4 regions of the Mycobacterium hainanense genome follow, and region 4 is predicted to be linked to each of the others. Evidence: predicted binding sites of a transcription regulator. Region 4 holds the regulator's gene; each other region holds the start of a gene.
What was found. Region 4 encodes LexA, which represses DNA repair genes until DNA is damaged. Its sites were predicted from a motif close to CGAACANNTGTTCG; they were not measured.
Positions count from the first base shown of each region.

Region 1: ACEL92_RS22015 (error-prone DNA polymerase) is a predicted target of LexA. The motif match lies at 1,802-1,815, and genes of this name have one in related genera.
Region 2: ACEL92_RS11695 (HNH endonuclease signature motif containing protein) is a predicted target of LexA. The motif match lies at 1,346-1,359, and genes of this name have one in related genera.
Region 3: ruvC (crossover junction endodeoxyribonuclease RuvC) is a predicted target of LexA. The motif match lies at 2,718-2,731, and genes of this name have one in related genera.

Region 1 covers NZ_CP169059.1:4,701,145-4,706,807, reverse strand. The annotation lists gene otsB (trehalose-phosphatase) at 1-275, opposite strand, end outside; gene ACEL92_RS22020 (wax ester/triacylglycerol synthase domain-containing protein) at 317-1,663, opposite strand; gene ACEL92_RS22015 (error-prone DNA polymerase) at 1,839-5,129, shown strand; gene ACEL92_RS22010 (TIGR03667 family PPOX class F420-dependent oxidoreductase) at 5,139-5,549, opposite strand; gene ACEL92_RS22005 (nitroreductase family protein) at 5,572-5,663, shown strand, end outside.
Region 2 covers NZ_CP169059.1:2,499,327-2,504,989, reverse strand. The annotation lists gene ACEL92_RS11695 (HNH endonuclease signature motif containing protein) at 1-1,148, opposite strand, end outside; gene ACEL92_RS11690 (YbhB/YbcL family Raf kinase inhibitor-like protein) at 1,448-1,978, opposite strand; gene ACEL92_RS11685 (M20/M25/M40 family metallo-hydrolase) at 2,006-3,370, opposite strand; tRNA gene ACEL92_RS11680 (tRNA-Leu) at 3,466-3,551, shown strand; gene ACEL92_RS11675 (PP2C family protein-serine/threonine phosphatase) at 3,734-5,425, shown strand; gene ACEL92_RS11670 (B12-binding domain-containing protein) at 5,422-5,663, shown strand, end outside.
Region 3 covers NZ_CP169059.1:3,679,151-3,684,813, reverse strand. The annotation lists gene ACEL92_RS16915 (polyamine aminopropyltransferase) at 1-532, opposite strand, end outside; gene ACEL92_RS16910 (DUF350 domain-containing protein) at 529-984, opposite strand; gene ACEL92_RS16905 (DUF4247 domain-containing protein) at 1,016-1,447, opposite strand; gene ACEL92_RS16900 (DUF2617 family protein) at 1,444-1,947, opposite strand; gene ACEL92_RS16895 (DUF4178 domain-containing protein) at 1,957-2,568, opposite strand; gene ruvC (crossover junction endodeoxyribonuclease RuvC) at 2,749-3,303, shown strand; gene ruvA (Holliday junction branch migration protein RuvA) at 3,300-3,893, shown strand; gene ruvB (Holliday junction branch migration DNA helicase RuvB) at 3,890-4,945, shown strand; gene ACEL92_RS16875 (hypothetical protein) at 5,229-5,663, shown strand, end outside.
Region 4 covers NZ_CP169059.1:3,815,866-3,821,528, forward strand. The annotation lists gene ACEL92_RS17640 (CGNR zinc finger domain-containing protein) at 596-1,294, shown strand; partial or broken gene ACEL92_RS17645 (PhzF family phenazine biosynthesis protein) at 1,614-1,751, shown strand; gene ACEL92_RS17650 (peroxynitrite isomerase) at 1,766-2,251, opposite strand; gene nrdR (transcriptional regulator NrdR) at 2,283-2,747, opposite strand; gene ACEL92_RS17660 (LysM peptidoglycan-binding domain-containing protein) at 2,875-3,369, opposite strand; gene lexA (transcriptional repressor LexA) at 3,659-4,354, shown strand; gene ACEL92_RS17670 (hypothetical protein) at 4,365-5,663, opposite strand, start outside.

The sequences.
Region 1 (5,663 bases), 890 kb from region 4:
TCTCGCAGGGCGTCGCTACGCCCCGTACCGACGCCGACGACCAGTGCGAATCCGCCGGCGCGCGCGGCCGCCACGGCCGCTTCGTCGGCAGCGACGACCGCGCATCGGTCGGGCCGGACCTGCAGCCGGCGGGCCGCCTCCAACGGGTCCTCGGTGTAGGCGGCGGTGCCCACACCGGCTTCGCGCAGCTTGCCCTCCAGGGTGGGGTCCGGGGCGTGGAACAGCACCGCGTCATGGCGGCGCGGGTCGATGACTACCGATCCCGACTGTGGCACGACCCCACCTTCTCACGGTGGTCGGCCGGTCGGGGAGCGGGTCAGTGCCGGACTTGGCCCGGCACGCGCGGCCGGGTGCCCGGCGGGCGGCCGGGGAAGGCGCGCGGCGACCGCTTGCGGCGGCGATCGCCGAACAACAACACCGAATCCTGGCTGAGCGCCACCAGCCGCTCGATGCCCAGTTCGATTCCGGCGGCCAGTTGCTTGACGTCGAATGCGGTGCCGGGTTCGGCGGTGATGCCGAACACCAGTTCGTCGCCGTAACTCAGCACCGCGACTCCAGTGCTCAACTGGACGGCGATCGGGGGGATGGGCAGCAGGCGCTCTATCGTCTTTCCCATCAAGCGCAGCTGGTGACGGGGCCCGGGCGCGTGGGTGGCCAGCGCGACGATGGCGCGCTGCGGGAGCAGCGACAGCAGCGCCACGACGCCGTCCCGCAGGACCGGCGGCAAAGAATTGAGCGCCGACTCGACGATGCCGCCGGATTGCGTCGCGCCCGCGGGCGTGTCACTCCATCGAGTTTGCACGGTCCGCAAGCGCTGGACCGGGTCGTCGTGCTCGACCGGCAGGTACGGCGACCGGATCGGTGTCGGCGCCAGGGCCGGCAGCGAGTCCGCTTGCGGCTCCTCGCCGCGGCCGAGCAGCACCGTCCGGAAGCCTTCGGTGGCGGCGGCCACCGCGACATCGTTGACGGTGGCACCGAACCTGCGGCAGACGCGGTCGACGTCGGCGATCGGGACCCGCACCGTGGCATAGCGCCGCGGCGTGGCGGCGCGGTCGTGTGCCTGCAGCGCGGGCCAGACCGCGCCGACGACGGCGCCGGTCGCGGTCCAGGATGCCCGCCACAGCGCATCGGTCCAGCCGGTCCGCCGCGCCGAGGGCCGCGAAACCGGTTTGGCCGCAGGGGCATTGGCGAAGGCGGTGTCGTCGGCGTCGTCGCAAAGCCTGGTGAGCAGGTGCGCGGGGGAGTTGCCGTCCAGCAGGCTGGGATGGGTCTTGATCAAGATCGCCCACCGGTTGCCCTTGAGGCCCTCGATCACCCAGCACTCCCACGGTGGGCGGTCCGGGCTCAGTGGCCGCTCTAGGGCGTGGGCGATGGCGCGGGCCAACTCGGTGTCGTCACCCGGGCGGGAGATCGCCACCGGGCGCACATGCTGGGCGACGTCGAATTCCGGGCAGTCGACCCAGGCGCCGTGCGTCGGGTGCGCCCGCAGCAGTTGCGTGCAACGCGGTATCGTTCGAATGCGTTCCGCCAGAAGGGCTTCGAGGCGCTGACGGTCGGGTGCGCCGCCCTCGACGACAGCCACCGCGCCGATCGCCAGGCCGGTGTGCTGGTCGGGGTCGTGAGTTTTCAGGAATGCCGTATCCAGTGCCCTCACCTGCGCCATGCTCGTCCCCGCCATCATTTTCTGCCCTGGTAACCAGTCTCTGCCGAACCCTGTGCGCGCGGTAGGCCCGCGACGTTAAGACCTTGTTTATGAGTTGAAGATCGGTTTAACAACGGTTGTCCTGCACCGGAGGCGATTCGAACAAACATTCGATAGACTGCGGTGGTGGGCTGGTATGAGTTGGTTTAATGGCCCGCCGACCTGGGCGGAAATGGAGCGGGTGCTCGACAGCAAGCCGCGCCATGCCGGCGTGCCGGTGGTGCCCGGGGAGGACGCCCCCCTGTCGCCCAAGCGTGCAACCTACCGGCCACCGGATGGCGCCAGGGCGGCCCGCTCGTCCGTTCCCTATGCCGAACTGCACGCGCATTCGGCGTTCAGCTTCCTCGACGGGGCCAGCACGCCGGAGGAGCTGGTGGAGGAGGCTTCCCGGCTGGGCCTGCGCGCCCTGGCGCTCACCGACCACGACGGCCTGTACGGGGCCGTGCGGTTTGCCGAGGCGGCCGCCGAGCTCGAGCTGCGCACCGTGTTCGGCGCCGAACTGTCCTTGGGTCCCGGGGCCCGCACCGAGACGCCGGATCCGCCCGGCCCGCACCTGCTGGTGCTGGCCCGCGGCCCGGAAGGTTACCGCCGGCTGTCGCGGCAGCTGGCCGCGGCGCACCTGGCCGGCGGGGAGAAGGGCAAGCCGCGCTACGACTTCGACGCGCTGACCGAGGCCGCAGGTGGGCACTGGCACATCCTGACCGGGTGCCGCAAAGGCCATGTCCGACAGGCATTGTCGCAAGGGCCGGAGGCCGCGGGGCGGGCACTGGCCGACCTGGTGGACCGGTTCGGCGCGGACCGGGTCAGCGTCGAGTTGACCCACCACGGTCACCCGCTCGACGACGAACGCAACGCGGTGCTGGCCGGGTTGGCGCCCCGCTTCGGCGTCGGCGTGGTCGCCACCACCGGCGCGCATTTCGCGGGACCGCCGCGGCGCCGGTTGGCCATGGCCATGGGTGCCATTCGGGCGCGGCAGTCCCTGGACGCCGCCGCCGGATGGCTTGCGCCCCTGGGTGGTTCGCACCTGCGGTCCGGGGAGGAGATGGCCCGGCTGTTCGCGCAGGTGCCTTTTGGGGGCCCCGACGCGGTGAGCGCCGCCGCCGAGCTCGGCGAGCAATGCGCGTTCGGGCTGGCGCTGATCGCCCCGCAGCTGCCGCCCTTCGACGTGCCCACCGGGCACACCGAGGACAGCTGGCTGCGGCAGCTGACCATGGTGGGCGCGCGCGACCGCTACGGGCCGGCCGACGCCGCGCCGCGCGCGTACGCGCAGATCGAGCACGAACTGAAAGTCATTGAGCAGCTGACGTTTCCGGGCTACTTCCTGGTGGTGCACGACATCGCCCGGTTCTGCCGCCAGAACAACATTCTGTGTCAGGGCAGGGGATCGGCCGCCAACTCCGCGGTCTGCTATGCCCTCGGTGTCACCGCGGTGGACCCGGTGGCCAACGAGCTGCTGTTCGAGCGGTTTTTGTCGCCCGCCCGCGACGGACCGCCCGACATCGACATGGACATCGAGTCCGACCAGCGTGAGAAGGTCATTCAGTACGTCTACGACAAATACGGCCGCGACTACGCCGCCCAGGTCGCCAACGTCATCACCTACCGGGGCCGGATCGCGGTGCGGGACATGGCCCGCGCGCTGGGCTTCTCCCAGGGACAGCAGGACGCGTGGAGCAAGCAGATCAGCCACTGGAACGGGCTCGCCGATTCGCCCGACGTCGAGGGCATCCCCGAGCAGGTGGTCGACCTGGCCAACCAGATCCGGAACCTGCCGCGGCACATGGGCATTCACTCCGGCGGCATGGTGATTTGCGACCGCCCGATCGCCGACGTGTGCCCGGTGGAGTGGGCGCGCATGGAGAACCGCAGCGTGTTGCAGTGGGACAAGGACGACTGCGCAGCAATCGGTTTGGTGAAGTTCGATCTGCTCGGGCTGGGCATGCTCTCGGCGCTGCACTATGCCATCGACTTGGTGGCCGAGCACAAGGGGATCGAGGTGGACCTGGCCCGGCTCGACCTCTCCGAGCCGGCGGTGTACGAGATGCTGGCCCGCGCCGATTCCGTCGGCGTGTTCCAGGTGGAGTCGCGGGCCCAGATGGCCACCCTGCCCAGGCTGCGGCCGCGGATCTTCTACGACCTGGTGGTGGAGGTCGCGCTGATCCGCCCCGGGCCCATTCAGGGCGGGTCGGTGCATCCCTACATCCGGCGGCGCAACGGCCTCGACCCGATCGTCTACGACCACCCGTCCATGGAGCCGGCGCTGCGAAAGACGCTGGGAGTGCCGCTGTTTCAGGAACAGCTGATGCAGCTCGCGGTCGACTGCGCCGGGTTCTCCGCCGCTGAGGCCGACCAGTTGCGCCGCGCGATGGGCTCAAAGCGTTCGACCGAGCGCATGCGCCGGCTGCGCGGTCGGTTCTACGACGGCATGCGCGCGCTGCACGGCGCCCCGGACGAGGTGATCGACCGGACCTACGAAAAGCTGGAGGCGTTCGCCAATTTCGGCTTCCCGGAAAGCCATGCGCTGTCCTTCGCCTCGCTGGTGTTCTATTCGTCGTGGTTCAAGCTGCACCACCCGGCGGCCTTCTGCGCGGCGCTGCTGCGCGCGCAGCCGATGGGCTTCTATTCACCGCAGTCGCTGGTGGCCGACGCGCGCCGGCACGGCGTGACGGTGCACGGCCCGGACGTCAATGCCAGCCTGGCCCACGCCACCCTCGAGAACGCGGGGACCGAGGTCCGCCTCGGTCTGGGCGCCGTGCGTCACATCGGCGACGACCTCGCCGAGCGGCTGGTGGAGGAACGAAAAGCCAACGGCCCGTTCACCTCCCTGCTGGATTTGACCACCCGGCTGCAGCTGTCGGTGCCGCAGACCGAGGCGCTGGCGACGGCCGGGGCGCTCGGCTGCTTTTCCATGTCGCGGCGCGAGGCGCTGTGGGCGGCCGGGGCGGCCGCCACCCAACGCCCGGACCGCCTGCCCGGCGTCGGCTCGTCGTCACACGTCCCCGCGCTGCCCGGGATGAGCGAGCTGGAACTGGCCGCCGCCGACGTATGGGCCACCGGCGTGTCCCCGGACAGCTATCCCACGCAGTTTCTGCGGGCGGACCTGGATGCGATGGGGGTAGTGCCCGCCGAGAAGCTGCTTAGCGTGCCCGACGGCGACCGGGTGCTGATCGCCGGCGCGGTGACCCACCGCCAGCGGCCCGGAACGGCGCAGGGGGTGACCTTTCTCAACCTCGAGGACGAGACCGGGATGGTCAACGTGCTGTGCACACCGGCGGTGTGGGCGCGGCACCGCAAGCTGGCCAACTCCGCGCCGGCGATGCTGGTGCGGGGACAGGTCCAAAACGCCAGCGGCGCAGTCACCGTCGTCGCCGAGCGGCTGGGCCGCATCACCCTGGCGGTCGGCTCGAAATCGCGCGACTTCCGGTGATGGGTCACGCTACGCGGTCGGCGTCGTCCACACCTTCGTCGGCGTGATCCTCAGCCGGGTGCTGTAACTCGCCATCGCCTCGGCAAGGCCGAATTTCGCGGCGAGGTCCTCGTACTTGGCCCAGTACGGGCCGTCATCACGACAGTCGACGTCCGTCGCGTCCACCGCCGCGATGCCGCCGATGACGACGATTCCGCCGCCGTTGCCGTCGGAATCCAGGGTCAGGCTCACCTCGGGGTGCGCCTTGATGTGGCCGACCTTGGCGGCCTGCGGCATGGAATAGACCGTTAGGCCGGCGCCGTCAAAGTGAAACCAGATCAGCCGCGGCACCGGCAGCCCGGACTTGGCCACCGTGGTCAGCCAGCCGTAATAGTCCGATTTCAGCCGCTCGGAAACTTCTTGTGTCAGTTCGACGCTCATAGCGCAACGGTAGTCTCCAACCATGACCCTCAACCTGTCCTTCGACGAAGTCCTCACCACCACCCGTTCGGTCCGCAAACGCCTGGACTTCGACAAGCCGGTCGGCCGCGAGGT
Region 2 (5,663 bases), 1.3 Mb from region 4:
TCTTCGACGTGGTGGACTTCGCAGTAGTAGCCCTGCACATCACAACCGGGATGGGAACAGCCGCGATCCTTGGCGTACAGGACAATTCGCTGGCCGGGTGAGGCCAGGCGCTTGCCGTGATACAGCGCCACCGCTTCCCCCTTGTCGAAGACGGCCAGATAGTGATGGGCGTGCCGGGCCAGGCGGATGACGTCGGACATCGGCAAGATGGTGCCCCCGCCGGTCAAGCCCTTGCCGGCGGCCGCTTCCAGCTCGGTCAGCGTGGTCGTCACGACAATGGACGCCGGCAACCCGTTGTGCCGGCCGAGCTCGCCGCTGGCGAGCATCGCGCGCAGGGCGGCGTTGAGGCCGTCGTGGCTGCGCTGTGCGGCCGTGCGGGTGTCCCGCTGCACCGCCTCCTCCGTCGGGCCGCCGTCCACGACCGGCGCCTCGTCGTCGGGGTTGCACATCCCGGGGGCCGCCAATTTGGCCAGCACCGCCTCCCAGGTCGCGCGCGCCTCGGGCGTCAACCACCCGCTCAGCTTCGACATGCCGTCGGCCTGCTGAGCGCCCAGCACCAGGCCGCGAGCCCGCGCCCGGTCCGCGTCGGTGTAGTTGCCATAGGGGTTGAGGCAGTCCATCAGGTGGCGGGCGAGCTTGGCGAGTTGGTCGGGACGATAGTGAGCGGCCTCCGAAGCCAGGTGTTTCTCGGCGTGCTCACGCGTTTCGACGTCGACCGATTCCGGCAGCTGGTGGAAAAGTCGCCGGATCACCGCCACGTGGTCGGAGCCGATTGCCCCGTCGCGCTGGGCCGCCGCGGTGGCGGGCAACACCGGCTCCAACGGCTCACCGGAAAGCGCCCGGCGCGGGCCCAGCTCCGCGGCCTCAGCGACGCGCCGGCTGGCCTCTCCCCGCGTGATGTGCAACCGGTCGGCCAGCGCCCAGCTCAGCTTGCCACCCAGCTCCGCCGAATCAGCCTGCTCCGCAAGCTGATTGATGAGCTGGTGACTTGGCGTCTGGAGTTTGCGTGTTACGCCTTCGAGTTTCTCCAAGATCCCCAAGCGTTCCGGGTTGGTCAGCGCCTCATACGTATGACCCTGAAACCGAGTAGCCACGGCACACAACGCGTCAACGTCGGCCTGAATCTGCTCACGATCCGTCAAAGCCATGTGCGCCGTCCATTCGGCAGTCCGAACGGGCTAGATAACTCGTACGTGAGTGCATCCAGCTGGCCAAGGAGGAACGCGCGCTCTTCCAGGACTTCAACCAGCCTCGAGGGCGTCAACGCCTCATATGAATGCCGCTGGAAGCGCGAGACGACAGCGCTCAACGCGTCGATGTCGGATTGAATCAACTGCCAAGCACTCGAACTCATGTTCGAATGATATTCCTGGCCTCCGACAAAATCCCCGCGCTTGAAACCCCAGGGACGGAAGTGGCCTAAGTGATTTCCGACCTGGCGCCCGCCCTACTTCTGTTCGTAAATGCCGTGGATGACGGCGCGCGCGATCGCGTGCTGGAACAGGTTGAAGCCGAGGTAGGCGGGGCTGGCGTCCTCGCCGAGGTCCAGCTTGTCGACGTCCACGGCGTGCACTGCGATGTAGTAGCGGTGTGGCCCGTGCCCCGGCGGCGGCGCGGCGCCGATGTAGCGGCGCATTCCGGCGTCGTTGACCAGCGTCAGCGCGTCCCCGGGCAGGTCGCTGCCGTCGCCCGCGCCCGCGGGCAGTTCGGTGACGTCCGCAGGCAGGTTCGCCACCGCCCAATGCCAGAACCCGGAGGCAGTCGGCGCATCGGGGTCGTAGACGGTGACCGCGAAGCTGCGGGTCTCCCCCGGAAATCCGGACCAACTCAGCTGCGGGCTGACGTCTTCTCCGCCCGCGCCCATGATTCCGCTGACTTGCGGCTGCGCCAGCGGCTGGCCGTCAGTCACAGACTCCGACGTCAGGGTGAACGTCGGCAGCTTCGGCAGCGCGGCGTACGGGTCGGGCGCGTTGCTCATGGAGAATCCTTTCGTTTTGAGTGTCGATCAGCAGTGTGTCAGGAAGTGAGTCAGCACCTCGGTGCCGAACCTCAGCGCATCCACGGGTACCCGCTCGTCGACACCATGGAACAACGCGGTGAAGTCGAGGTCCGGCGGCAACCGCAGCGGACTGAAACCGAAACAGCGAATACCCAAGCGCGCGAAGGCTTTCGCGTCGGTGCCGCCGGAAAGCATGTACGGCACCGTCCTGGCATCGGGGTCCAGCGCCAGCACGGCGGCGTTCATGGCGTCCACCAGGTCACCGTCGAAACTGGTCTCGTACGACGAGAAGTCTTTGATCCACTCGCGCGTCACGTCTGGGCCCAGCAGCTCGTCGACCTCGGCCTCGAACGCGGCCTTGCGGCCGGGAAGGATCCGGCAGTCGATCACCGCTTCCGCCACCGCCGGGACGACGTTGGCCTTGTACCCGGCCTTGAGCATCGTCGGGTTGGCGGTGTCCTGCAGCACCGCTTTGAGCATGCGGGCCATGGGGCCGAGTTTGTCGACCACCCCGGCCAGGTCGCCCGACTCGACGTCGAAAGCCAGGCCGCTCTCCTCTTCGACGGCGGCCAGGAACTGCGCGACGGCGTCCGTGAGCACGACCGGAAATTGGTGCCGGCCCAGCCGGGCGACCGCCGCGGCGACGGCGGTGACGGCGTTCTGGTCATGCACCATGGATCCGTGCCCGGCCGGACCGCGGGCGGTCAGGCGCATCCACGACAGGCCCTTCTCGGCCGTCTCGATCAGATAGAGCCGACGTTCGCCACCGTCGCGGAGCGGCACCGTCAGCGAGAACCCACCCACTTCGCCGATCGCCTCGGTCACGCCCGCGAACAGGTCGGGCTGATTGTCGACCAGCCACTGAGCCCCGTAGCTGCCACCGTGTTCCTCGTCGGCCAGGAACGCGAACACCAGATCGCGTGGCGGCACGATCCCGGCCTGCTTCAGCCGCCGGGCCACCACGATCATCATGCCGACCATGTCCTTCATGTCGACCGCGCCGCGGCCCCAGACGAAGCCGTCCTTGACCGCGCCGGAGAACGGGTGCACGCTCCACTCGGCCGGCTCGGCGGGCACCACGTCGAGATGCCCGTGGATCAGCAACGCACCGCGCGAACTGTCCGCACCCGCGAGTCGGGCGATCACATTCCCGCGGCCGGGCGCGCCGGACTCCACGTATTGGGGCGAGTAGCCGGCCTGCGCGAGCTGTTCGGCGACCCACTGCGCGCACTCGGCCTCGCCGCGCGTCGTCTCCGGTTCGCCGGTGTTGGTGGTATCGAACCGGATCAACCTGCTGACGACCTCGACGACGTCGTCGCTCGGGTTGGTCGGAAACTCGGTGTGGTCGGTCACAACCACCTTTCCTACCATTGTGGGGGCCCGCTCGGCTCATGCTGACCGGCCCGGCTGGCTTGGGTGCGCGTGCGACAATCCGTTAGCCTTAGCTGCCAACTCTCGTTGGTCTTGTCCGAGTGGCGGAATGGCAGACGCGCTAGCTTGAGGTGCTAGTGCCCTACTAATGGGCGTGGGGGTTCAAGTCCCCCCTCGGACACGCGAGGCGCAGGTCTTCGAATCGGGGCCTGCCCCAGTCCCGCAATCGGGGTCGAGAAATGGCTCCTGCCCGGCAACTTCGACGCACCGCCCGCACGAGCGAATCCGTCCGGCAATCCCGGACACGTAGAGTCGGATGTAGCTCTAGCCAAATCCGATTCCCCGCGTTGACAGGTCAACCGCATGCATGATGACGCCCACGTAGGTGTCGAGATCGACCTCGATGCCTTGTGGGCGGCTGTGTCCTGCCCGACCCTGGTCGTCGACCGGGCGGGAACCGTGCAGGCCCTGAGCGGCTCCGCCGCCTCGCTCTTGCCCGGCGCGGTCCAAGGTGGGCGAATCGACGAAACGGTCGAATGGCTTTCGCGGGCGCACCATCGCCTCGTCCAACTGCATCCCGACTCGCTCGGCCGGGACGCCTCGGATGCGTCGGGAAATACGGCGTCGGGAAACGAGGCGTCGGGAAATGTGGGCGGCCGCAAGTTCGCCGCGCACGCGGCGGTGCTGCCCAGCGGCGAGGTGGCATGGTCGCTGGTCGAGGACACCGGTCAGCTGTTGCGGGAGGCGCAAGAAGCGCTGGCGCGCGAACAGGAGCGCGCGGCGATCCTGCTCGAGGCGTCGTCGGTATTGACGGCCTCGCTGAACGTGGACCGCTGCAGGGAAGCGACCGTGCAGATGGCCGCCCAACACCTCGCGGACGCGGCGGTCCTGGTGGCTCCCGCGGGCCGCGGCCGTCGACTTCCGGTCTTCTACAGCGCCGCGGCCGGGGCGGTGGAGCAGTGCAGTGTCGACGCCGACCCCGCCGTCGTGGCGGGGTTGAGCGAGGCGCTGCATGGGTTCCCGCCGGTCTCCTCGGGCTGGATCGACCCCGTGTCGGTACCGGATTGGCTTGTCCCGCAACACTTCTCAGGTCCGATCGGCTCCGTGATGATCCTGACGCTGCCGGGCCACGGCGTTTCGGCGGGCGCGTTGGTGCTGCTGCGTCGCTCCGGTCGGCCGGTGTACAGCGCGGACGAGGAAATCTTCGCCGGCTTGTTCGCCGCCCGGGCCGGGGCGGCACTGTCGGCGGCCCGGCTCTACGCCGAGCAGGCCGCCATCACCCGCACCCTGATGCGCGACCTGCTGCCCCCGCCGCTGCACGGGCTGCACGGCATCGAATTCGCCGGGGGCTACCGCGCTTCCAAGGATTACGAGGTGGTCGGCGGCGACTTCTACGACTTCCATCCCGCGCAGCGTCCCGAGGACGAGACGCTGGTGGTGCTGGGCGACGTCTGCGGGAAGGGCCTGGAGGCCGCCGTGATGACCGGCAAGATCCGCAACACGCTGCAGGCCCTGACGCCGCTGGCGCAGGACCACGAGGGTGTGCTCACGCTGCTCAACCGCGCCATGTTGTCCTCAGACCACACGCGATTCGCCACGTTGGTGCTGGCTTCGGTCGCGTACCGCGACGGTCAGGTGGTGCTGCGGCTGACCTGCGCCGGGCATCCCCCTCCGCTGATCGTGCGCGACAACGGGCAGGTGGAAGAGGCCAACACCAAGGGCACGCTGGTCGGCGCCCTGGAGCACATCACGGTGCAGTCGTTCGAGACCTCACTGGCGCCGGGCGAGACATGCGTGCTGTACACCGACGGCATCACCGAGGCACGCGGCGGCCCGCTGGGCGACGACTTCTTCGGCGAGCAGCGCCTGGCGGCCGCGCTGACCGGATGCGCCGGCATGCCGGCCGAGGCGGTCGTCGAACGCGTCCTGATGCTGGCCTCGGAGTGGGTGGGGCAGCGCGTGCACGACGACATCGCCGTCGTCGCCATCACCGCCCCGCAGCGCACCCACCTCAGCGCCGTCGACGGCCACACCCGGGGCAGGTACGTGGCATGACGTCCTACGACACCGAGATGACCCGCACAACCGGTGCCACCGGCGATCTGCTTGTCCGCGAACGGCTTTGGGGCGCCCTGACCGACCGTGACGAGTACGCGGCCGCCGCCACCGTGTTCGCAGCGATGGAAGCGGGCATGACGCCCGAGGACGTGCTGCTGGACGTGATCGCCCCCGTCCAGCACAAGGTCGGCACGGAATGGGCCGCCAACCGGATCAGCGTCACGCAGGAGCACGC
Region 3 (5,663 bases), 140 kb from region 4:
GGAACGGCCACACCAGGCCGCCCAGCAGCGCACCGAGATAGTCGGCCGCGTTGAGGTTGGCCAGCGTCCGGCCGGTGTCGGGCGCCGCGCCGCTGCGGCCGCGTTGCAGCATGGTCATCAGCAGCGGCACCTCGGCGCCGACCAGCCCACCGATTAAGGCCGTGCCCAGCGCCAGCATCCACATTGACTCGTCGTCGATGAACGCGAACACCGTGTAGAGCGCCGCGGCCGACAAGCCACCGACGATGCTCAGCAGCACCTCCACCGCGACGAACGCGACGGCCGCGTGCGCCAGCAGCGGCTTGACCACCAGGGCGCCCACCCCGAGCGCGGCGATGTAGCCCGCGACGATCAACGAGGTGGCGACGATGCCGCCGCCGTTCAGGCTCGCCGCCAGCGTCAGCAGCGCGAGTTCGTAGATGATTCCGGACGCCGCGCAGGCCGCGACGGCGGCCAGCAGCACGGCCCGCCACCGCCCGGGCAGCGCCGCCGAGGCGACGGAAGGCGCTGCCCGGCTTTCCGTTGAGGTCATGAGATGGCGGCCGCGATCACTCCTCCCACCGCCACCAGCATGGTGGCGGTGGCAAAAGCAGCCGGATGCAGCTCGGGCTCGTCGACGTGCTCGCGGAACTTACCGGGCACCGCGATCTGCAGGATCAGCAGCGCCCCGCCCTGCAGCAAGACACCCACCAGTCCGTAGACCGCGACGCCGACGAGTCCCTGGCCCAGCTGGCTGTAGCTGCTCGCGATGGCGCTGATGATGACGATGGCGAGCGCGATGTACATGGCGGAGGCGAGGACGACCGCGTTCGGGCGCTTGTCGATGAATACCAGCTGGCGCAGGCTGCCGGGGGTGAGGACGTCCACCATCAGGAAGCCGGCGATCAGGACGACGACGCCGACCGCGAAGTACAGGACGACGGCGAGCACGCCCTGGGCGATCGTGCCGAAGTTGGTGGATCCGAAATCGATCGCGAGGTACATGGTCGGTCTCCTTTGCGTTTCCGGCTAGAGGTCACTTGGTTCCGCCCGGGCCGCCCGGGCTGCCCCCGGCGCCACCCGAGGGGGAGCCGGGCGTGAAGCCGGGGCCGAGGAAGATGAACGCGCCGTGGCTGTATCCGGCGTTCAGGCTTTCCAGACGGATGCTGCACGGGTGATTGCCGTCGGGGCCGACGGTCACGATGTTGTTGCTGTAGCGCAGGTACTCGTTGTCGCCGTTGGCGGCACGCGCCTCGGGGGCCTGATAGTCGGCGAGCGTGTCGGCCACGTCGTCGGCGGAGCCGCTGCATTCGTAACGCGTCCCGTTCGCGTCGTGGGCGTACTCGTGATAGTGGCCGGCGATGTAGGAGGCAATGTTCTTCCGCGACAGGATGATTCCGAACACCAAGCAGACCGTGGCGGCGGCGGCCAGCACGCCGGCGATCACGAACAGGCGGTTGCGGCTCACGGATGCCACCTGCTGGTCGTGTGGACGACCATGCCGCCACCGCCGGTCGGATACAGGTGCCAGGTCCGCCAGTGCCAACCGGCGCCGTCGGGTTCGGCGGCCAGCGCGGTCAGCGCGGCGTCGTCACCGGGGAAGGAGCCGCCAAGCCAACCCGTTTCGCGCGCGCAGCGGTCACGAAGATCGCGCGCCAGGCGGCGGAAGGTGCCCTCGTCATAAGTGTCCGTGCGCGACTGAAGGGAGTAGCCGGGCGCGGCCGTGCGCTCGGGCAGGTCGACGCCGAGGCCGCGCGCCGTGCACGAAACCTCCTCGGAGAACCGGCCCGTCGCGTGCTCGACCGTGACGACGTGCGACGCGCCGAGGACCCCGAGCCGCAGCGCGCCGCCGCCGGGGTGGTGCAGCACGCAGGTCGCCAGCGGTGGCGGCGCGGGCGCGTTGAGCGCGAGTCCGAGTTTCTGCCCCGACACGTCCGAAGGGGCTACGGCGAGCTGATGAAGCGGCACCGGCGCGTCCTAGGAGGACGAGGGTGGGGGTGCCGGGTACACGGTCAGCTCGCCGGCCAGCACCAATTTGCCGGTCGAGACCTCCCACGGCATGCCCGGCGCCCAGCGCTCGAACGAGAGCAGTAGGGACTCATCGGAATTGGCGCAGTCGACGAACTCCATCTCGCCGCCCGCGGGCAGGCCCGTGGTGCCCTCGGTGGTGAACGAGGCGCGACCGCGTTCCGACTCGTGAAACGTCACCCCGTCGACCACGTACTGGCCGCCCGGCTGCAGCACGAGGTCCTTGCGACTGACCCACATCGCCAGCTCGAGGCGCCCGTCGTCCTCCTCGACGCTGAACCAGATCGGCTGGTCGCCGCCCTCCAGCAGGTGTTCCCACCACACGAACGGGCCCTCGCGGTACGTCACCGATCCGCGCACGACGTAATCGACGCCGCCGTAGCTCACGATGGCGCCGGGGCCCAGTTGCCGCGGACCGAACTCCGGCATCGCGTTGAATGAGAGCGGATCCTGGCGGCCGCGTGGGGTGGTCGGTTGCTTGGGGCGCCGCAAAGCGATGACGAGTACGACGATGGACGCGATGAACAGCACGATCGCGATGACGACCAGCAGTGATCCCACGCGAGCCCTTCCGTTGCCACCTGTCTTGAGCGAACGTGACGTAAAGCTAACAGCTTTTCGGTGGGTTCGGCGTTGTAACGTCGCGGCCCGGAATCAGCGATACCGCCGCGTGTCCTGCGCACGGCCGTCGGTCCCGGCCGCTAGGGTATCGAACAGCTGTTCTACAGGTGGGAGCGGGCAATGCGCGTGATGGGCATCGACCCCGGGCTGACCCGATGCGGACTGTCGGTCGTGGAAAGTGGGCGCGGGCGAAACGTGGTCGCGCTGGACGTGGACGTGGTGCGGACACCGTCGGATGCGCCGCTGGCCAAGCGGCTGTTGACCATCAGCGACGCCGTCGAGCATTGGCTGGCCACCCACCAACCGGACGTCGTCGCGATCGAGCGGGTGTTCTCCCAGCTGAACGTGTCGACGGTGATGGGCACCGCGCAGGCCGGCGGGGTGGTGGCGCTGGCGGCGGCCAAGCGCGGCATCGACGTGCATTTCCACACCCCCAGCGAGGTCAAGGCCGCGGTGACGGGCAACGGCGCAGCCGACAAGGCTCAGGTCACCGCGATGGTCACGAAAATCCTTGCGCTGCAAGCCAAGCCGACCCCGGCGGACGCCGCGGATGCGCTGGCTTTGGCGATCTGCCATTGCTGGCGCGCGCCGATGATGGCCCGGATGGCCGCTGCCGAGGCGCTGGCCGCGCAGCAGCGGCACGCGTACCTGGCCAAGCTGAAGGCCGCGCGATGATCGCCTCGGTACGGGGTGAGGTGCTCGAGGTGGCGCTCGACCATGCGGTCATCGAGGCCGCCGGCGTCGGCTACCGGGTGAACGCAACGCCGTCGACACTGGCCACGCTGCGCACCGGGACCGAGGCGCGCCTGATCACCGCGATGGTGGTGCGGGAGGACTCGATGACGCTGTACGGGTTCACCGACGCCGAGACCCGCGACCTGTTCCTGACCCTGCTGACCGTGTCGGGGGTGGGCCCGCGCCTGGCGATGGCGACGCTGGCGGTGCACGACGCCGCGGCGCTGCGGCAGGTCCTGCACGACAGCGACGTCGTCGCGCTGACCCGGGTCCCCGGGATCGGCAAACGCGGGGCCGAACGGATGGTGCTCGAGCTGCGGGACAAGGTGGGCGCGGTGTCGGCGGGCGCACCCGCGTCCGTGGTGAACGGGCACGGGGTGCGCGGGCCGGTGGTCGAGGCCCTGGTCGGCCTGGGCTTCGCGGTCAAGCAGGCCGAGGAGGCCACCGACAAGGTGCTGGCCACCGATCAGGACGCCACGACGTCCGGCGCCCTGCGCGCCGCCCTCTCGCTGCTGGGCAAGTCCCGATGAGCAGCCCCGACGACGACTTCGCCGACCGCGAGCTGTCCCCGGCGCTGGCCGTCGGGGAGGGCGACGTCGACGTCAGCCTGCGGCCACGCTCGCTGCGGGAGTTCATCGGTCAGCCGCGGGTGCGCGAACAGCTCCAGCTGGTCATCGAGGGCGCCAAGAACCGCGGCGGCACACCGGATCACATCCTGTTGTCGGGTCCGCCGGGGCTGGGCAAGACGTCGCTGGCCATGATCATCGCCGCCGAGCTCGGGTCCTCGTTGCGGGTGACGTCGGGTCCCGCGCTGGAACGCGCCGGTGACCTGGCCGCGATGCTGTCCAACCTGGTCGAGCACGACGTGCTGTTCATCGACGAGATTCACCGCATCGCCAGGCCCGCCGAGGAAATGCTGTACCTGGCGATGGAGGACTTCCGCGTCGACGTCGTGGTCGGCAAGGGCCCCGGGGCGACGTCGATACCCCTGGAGGTGGCGCCCTTCACCCTGGTCGGCGCCACCACCCGGTCCGGCGCGCTGACCGGCCCGCTGCGCGACCGGTTCGGGTTCACCGCGCACATGGACTTCTACGAGCCCGCCGAGCTGGAGCGGGTGCTGGCCCGTTCCGCCGGCATCCTCGGCATCGAGCTGGGCGACGAGGCGGCCGAGGAGATCGCCCGGCGCTCGCGTGGGACGCCGCGCATCGCCAACCGGCTGCTGCGCCGGGTCCGCGACTTCGCCGAGGTGCGCGCCGACGGGGTGATCACCCGCGACGTCGCCAAGGCCGCGCTGGCGGTCTACGACGTCGACGAACTCGGCTTGGACCGGCTGGACCGGGCGGTGCTGTCGGCCCTGACCCGCAGCTTCGGCGGCGGCCCGGTCGGGGTCTCGACGCTGGCGGTGGCCGTGGGCGAAGAGGCGACCACGGTCGAGGAGGTGTGCGAGCCCTTCCTGGTGCGCGCGGGGATGGTCGCCCGCACGCCGCGGGGCCGGGTCGCCACCGCGCAGGCGTGGACGCATTTGGGCATGAGCCCGCCGGCGGGTGTCACGGGGCTGGGCCAACCCGGTCTGTTCGACTAGACGACCGCGAGCGCGGCGTAGCCGGGCGAAGCGGGTCGGCACCATTCGACCAGTGACGACCGCGAGCGCCAAGGCTTCCGCGACCAAATCGTGACCTTTGCGGGTGAGCCGGCCCGTGACCGTTCGCGCCTGCGCTCTTTGGCCTGCTCAGGCCGCCGCCACCACGTCGCCGCGACACCCATCGCGGTTCCAGCTAACTTCCCGCGGCCGCCGTGATCGGTTACGCGCCGGCATCGTCGGGTAACCAGGCTCACAGCAGTAACACCTGTTGAAGGAGATTCTGATGAGGACCACGCGCTACGACAATGAACGCCCTCGCGCGCTGTACATGCCACGTACTCGCGGCGCGCTAACCGGGCTTTTCCTGATTCTGTTGGGCGCCTGGGGCGCGCTGGTGCCGTTCTTCGGGCCCAACATCGACTGGGCGTACATGGCCGACCCGGCGTGGACGTGGACCACGACCAAGGGTTGGCTCGAGGTGCTCCCCGGGGCCGCGGCGGCACTCGGTGGTCTGCTGGTCCTCTTGTCCGGTAACCGCGCCAGCGCCGTCTTCGGCGGTTGGCTGGCGGTCGTTGGCGGCGCCTGGTTCGTGGTCGGCCGCGCGTTCGCGCCGATCCTGCGCATCGGCGACGTCGGTCAACCGGTCGCGTCGACGGACCTGAAACGAGCCCTGCTCGAGGTCACCTACTTCACCGGTCTGGGTGCCCTGATCGTGTTC
Region 4 (5,663 bases):
CTCATCACCCCTCGAAATAGTCTGCAACCAAGACGTTTTCACAATGAGTCGGATGCCGTCCAATACCGAATCGGGATAGTCCGCCATACCTCGGGGGTATGACCGACTAGAGCTGCCTATGGGATAGCGTGCGTTATATAGTGGCCGTGATTCTATAAACCATGACGAAAGGCAGTTGGATGGCAAGCAAACAGGCCACCGGCAGCTGCTCGGCGCGCCTGGCGATTACTGCCCCTAATTATCCGTCAGGCATTGGAGGTGCTCGTAGAAAACGTTGCGGCCGTAGGCGATTCGCGCCCTACACCCGTGATTGTATCGATATGGCGGGGTTGGTTGGTGACAGCGAACAGTCGCGCTGTCCTTGAGCTATGTTGAACCGCGGAACTTTTCGACGCATCGCGTAGATATCGAGATAAGGATACCGAAACAATGATCAGGAGAGCTTCGTGAACACTATGTTGGAACCGCGGCACGATCACGATGTCGTCGTGTGCGGTGCTGTGCTCTTAGGGTCGGTGATCGCCGATCGCTTGGCTGAAGATTCCTACATCAAGGTCTTACCGTTGGAGGCCAGCGGTAGCGATGGCGCTACAACGTGACCGAGGCCAGTCAGTGGCCATCGAACCTTGGCGGCGAATACGATTGGGGCACCTTCGCGGCGCTACGCCCGGCAACGATGCGTTCGCAACCTTCTGAGCGCCAGCAGGGCAGATTCGGGGTCGCGCCCGGCGGCCTGGTTTTGGTTCAGGAATTCCTCAACACCGCCCCCGTCCAGGCGGACGGCACCGATCTGTTGGCCGACGTCGACCTGGCAGCAGAATGGTGCGCCGGTGCGGTGTCCAAATGGGTGAAGCTGCGAGATGGCGATGCTCAACCGCCGTCACTAAATGCAGCGGATCTGGCGCAACTGCGAGACTTGCGCGACGCGATTGCGAACGTGGTTAACAAAAGGTCACTGCATGGGCGACAGATGCGCTGTGCCAGCTCCGTTTCCGGAGCGTTCTCGTTGTCCAACTCTGGTGTACTCCGGATGGAGCCAACCGGCAGCGGCTGGCGTTGGCTGGCATCGGCCCTCTTCAGCGAGATCTGCCTCAGTCAGCGGGACGACACGTGGAAACGGGTCAAGCAATGCCACAAATCCCTATGCGGGACAACATTTTACGACCGATCGAGGAACAACAGCGGGAGGTGGTGCAACGTGAAGACATGTGGGAACGCGGCGAACCTGCGAGCATCTCGGGCGCGGCGGCGCGAACGTCAGCGCGCCGGCCCAGACGACCACCGGACGAAATGACACATGTGTGCGAGGCTACAGCTTAGCGACGGTCCATGCCGGCACTGTCTCTGTGCCGCCGGCGCATCAAACACATGTGAGCGCCCAGATCGCGGCGCGACGGAGACGAAGCGCTTGCCACTACAACTCCCCCGAGCAACCTGGCAACCGATCGCATTCAGCTGCGGAACGCGTGTCTAGGCCGGCTTCGTCTACATACCGATGCAGGCGACCACGGACTCGTGACCAAGAAGCTTCATCAGCGTGCGTATACGCTCACGCTCGCAGTGTTCGCGCCTCTGCGCGGCTGAGGAAGCGGGCGGTGCGGCTTTCGAGATACCGCTTCACCGACTACCTCAGCCGCGACCTGCGCATCACCCAGGGCCGGGGATCGATCATCGAAACGACGTGGAACGCCGAGGGCTGGGTGGGGCTGGCCGGGCGCGTGGTCAATGACGGTGTGCGGCATCTGGACTGACGGCCCGGTCGCGCTCAGCGCTGCCGGCGCAGCACCGCGGCCAGGTGATGCTGCAAGGGCTGCCCGACCGCGCCCATCCGCACCGAGTACGACAGTTCGTCGCCGTCGACGCGGAAGGAACGGCCAAGGGCGGTCACCTCTTTGGCGGTCGGGGTGAGGCCGACGTCCGTGGTAGACAGCTCGATGTCGATCACGTCGCCGGTCACCGCGTACGTGCCCACCTCGATCTCGGTGATGCCGCTCGGATGGGCCAGCACCAGTTCGACGCGACCGGGCTGCGGCACGCGCAGGTAGCCGGTCTCGGCGTGCAACGGCTTGCCGTCGGCCGCCGCCTTGGTCTTTTGCCCGTAAGCCAGAAACGGCTTGCCGACGTGGGAGAACATGACTTCTTCGAGATAGTCGAAGGGCTCGATGGTCGGGTATTCGCCCGTGCCCTTTCCGGCCCAGGTGCCCAGCAGCGGTGCCAGGGCCGCGAGATCGGGATGCAAGTCGGGGGGCATGAAACCGAGACTAGCCCGGCGGCACGGGCCTTCAGCCCGGCGTCGTCACCTGGCGGTGTTCGCGCAGCGCCTGGATCTCGCGTTCGAAATCGTCCGCGGACTCGAAGGACCGATACACCGAGGCGAACCGCAGGTAGGCCACTTCGTCGAGGTCGCGCAGAGGCCCGAGGATGGCCAGGCCGACCTCGTGGCTGGCGACCTCCGGCGAGCCGGCGGCCCGCACCGTGTCTTCGACCTGCTGGGCGAGCAGGTTCAGCGCGTCGTCGTCCACCTGGCGGCCCTGGCAGGCCCGGCGCACACCGCTGATGACCTTCTCCCTGCTGAACGGCTCGGTGACTCCGCTGCGCTTGACCACGGCCAGCACCGCGGTCTCCACGGTCGTGAAACGACGCCCGCACTCGGGGCACGATCGGCGGCGCCGGATGGCCTGTCCCTCATCGGTTTCCCTCGAGTCGATGACCCGGGAATCGGGATGACGACAGAACGGGCAATGCATGACCGCTCCTTCGCCGTGCCGACAACCAGTTACCGCAGCACTTCGAGCGTACCCGCGCGCTCACCTGCACGGGTACCGGCTCAGTGGCGGGTTCGTGGGCGCAGCTCGGTCGTTAGCGGGGCGGTCGTCAGCCGACCGGGGCGATCAACGTCTGGCCCGCCACCAGGTTCGGTGAGCTCATGTCGTTGAGTTCCCGGATGCGGTCGGCGACCTGGCGGGCGGGCGCGTCGGGCGCCACCCGGTGCGCCACGTCCTGCAGCGACTCCCCCGCCTCCACGCGCACGACGGCCAACCGGTCCGGGACGTGCGCGGCCGAGCTGCCGGAGTCGCCATTGAGCACCTGACCGACGTTCCCGACCAGGCCCAGCCACAGCGTGATCGCGCCGGCGGCCAACGCCAGCCAGATCGTGGTCGTCACGGTGACGGGACGCTTGCGGTGGGGCGCGGCGGACACCGCGACGCCGGTGCCGTAGTAGCGCGTCGGCGTTCCCGCCGGCCTCGAGAGGCCGGGGCGGCGGGACCGGGCCAGCCCGTCGCGGCCGTAACGAAGCCCCTGGACCGGTCCGTTGACCGGGCGCCGAGGGCTGCTGATACGCGGTGCCAGCGTGTGGATGGTTGTCATCTGCGTTCCTCCGGTCAACTTGATTCGCTCAGCTGTTCGACTGTATCGCTCGTGTGTTCGAAATCCGAACATGTGAGCGAAGCGTGTCGCACGAGTCGAACGCTAGGCCACGCCACCGACAAGTCCGTGGCCGCTAGAGCTGACATGCGGCTGAAATACCCCATCTGCCGAAGAGTTACACCTTTGTGATTCACCACTTCCGCGCGGCTTTCCGCCAGGGCGAGGCAACGCGACACGCTAGTCGAACACATGTTTGATTCTTGGGCGAGGTGGGGTTACATTCAGTGCCATGAGTGACAGCAGCGACACCTCATCGGCCGGCACGGACGGTCGGTTGCACGCCGTGGATTCATCGCTGACCGAACGTCAGCGCACCATCTTGAACGTCATTCGCGCGTCGGTCACCAGCCGCGGTTACCCGCCGAGCATCCGGGAGATCGGTGACGCCGTCGGCCTGACGTCGACCTCGTCGGTGGCTCATCAGCTGCGCACCCTGGAACGCAAGGGCTATCTGCGTCGCGACCCGAACCGTCCGCGGGCGGTCGACGTCCGCGGCGCCGACGACGAGGTGGTGGCGGCCACCGACGTCGCCGGCTCGGACGCGCTGCCGGAGCCGACGTTCGTTCCGGTCCTGGGGCGCATCGCCGCCGGCGGACCGATCCTGGCCGAGGAGGCCGTCGAGGACGTCTTCCCGCTGCCGCGCGAGCTGGTCGGGGAGGGCACGCTGTTCCTGCTCAAGGTCGTCGGCGACTCCATGGTCGAGGCGGCGATCTGCGACGGCGACTGGGTGGTGGTACGTCAGCAGAACGTCGCCGACAACGGCGACATCGTCGCGGCCATGCTCGACGGGGAGGCCACCGTGAAGACGTTCAAGCGGGCGGGCGGTCAGGTGTGGCTGATGCCGCACAACCCGGCGTTCGACCCGATACCCGGCAATGAGGCGACCGTGCTGGGCAAGGTCGTCACGGTGATCCGCAAGGTTTAGCCCCGGCGGGTCAGTCCGCCTTGACGAAGCCGTTGGCCTGTGCGACTTCTTCGCTGGACAGCCAGAACTCGGCGATCGTGTCGTGGTAGAGCGGGCTGCCGGGCGTGTAGTACAAACCGAAGCTGGCGTTGGCCTTGATCGGATACCCGTCCGGCACCTGGTACGGGTCGTCGAGCGGTAGGCGGATGGTCGGGCGCCCGGGCGAGCCCGCCCCGCCGTCGTCGGCGGCGGCGTGCCGTCCGCCCCGCTGCTCAGGGACGACGACGGCCGCGACGGCCGCCTCCGGCGCGGTGGCTTCCGGAGCGGCAGCCTCGGGAGTGGGGGCCTCGGCTACGTCGGCCAGGGCATCGGACGCGGCCGCATCCGGATGCTCGGGCTCGGGGGCCGGGGTTTCTTGGGCGGTGCCCTCGTATTCGGGAGGCGCATCCGGCACCGCGACGTCCTGGTACTCGGCGTCCACGTACTCCTCGTCCGCGCGGGCGGACTCCGGGTAGGCGGGCTCACGCGCGTCGTCGGCGTACTCGGCCTCGACGTACTCGACCTCCGGGTAATTCGGCTGGCTGTACTCGGATTCGGCGTATTCGGATTCGGCGTACTCGGGTTCGGCGTAGCCGGATTCCGTTTCGGGATAGCCGGCCTCCGACAGGTCCGCCGCGGATACCGCGGAGAAGGAGTCGGTGTCCACCGCGTCGGGGTCCTGCTCCACGTCCCCGTACGCACCCTCGTCCGCGCCGCGCCGCCGCCAGCTGACCCGCCCGGCGGCCCCGGCCTCGGGCGCCTCCGACTGACGGGCGAAGTGTTCGGTGCTGACGTCGTCGGGCCCCCAGTGCTGGTCACCCGCCGCCTCGTAGCCGAGGTCGCGGTGCGGCTCGTAGCCGGCGCCGGCAGGTGCGGCGCGCCGCCGGCGCCAACCCAAAGCCAGCAACCCGGCCAAGACGATCAGCACCAGCACCGGGATGCCGGCCAGCAGCCACCACCACTGCAAGGTGAACTTCTTGGCATGGGCGGGCGTCGCCGAAGTGCTCGGCTGATTCTGCCCCGACACCTGCAGGCCCGACAGCAACGGCGCGAGATTGGCCGGGTCGGTGCTGAACGTGTTCTTCGCCCGGTTCCACGAGACCTTGCCGCCCACGAACTGCTGGGAGACCACGTCGCCGTCCACGGACTGGTCGCCGACGGGGGCGCCCAGCTTGCCGGTCGGTCCGCGGAGCTTGTCCCACGCCGCCTTCATCGCGCCGCGCACCACGAACGCGCCGTGCTCGGAAGTCCAGAAGATCACCGGCTTGTCGGCGCCGGAGAAGGTGACGAC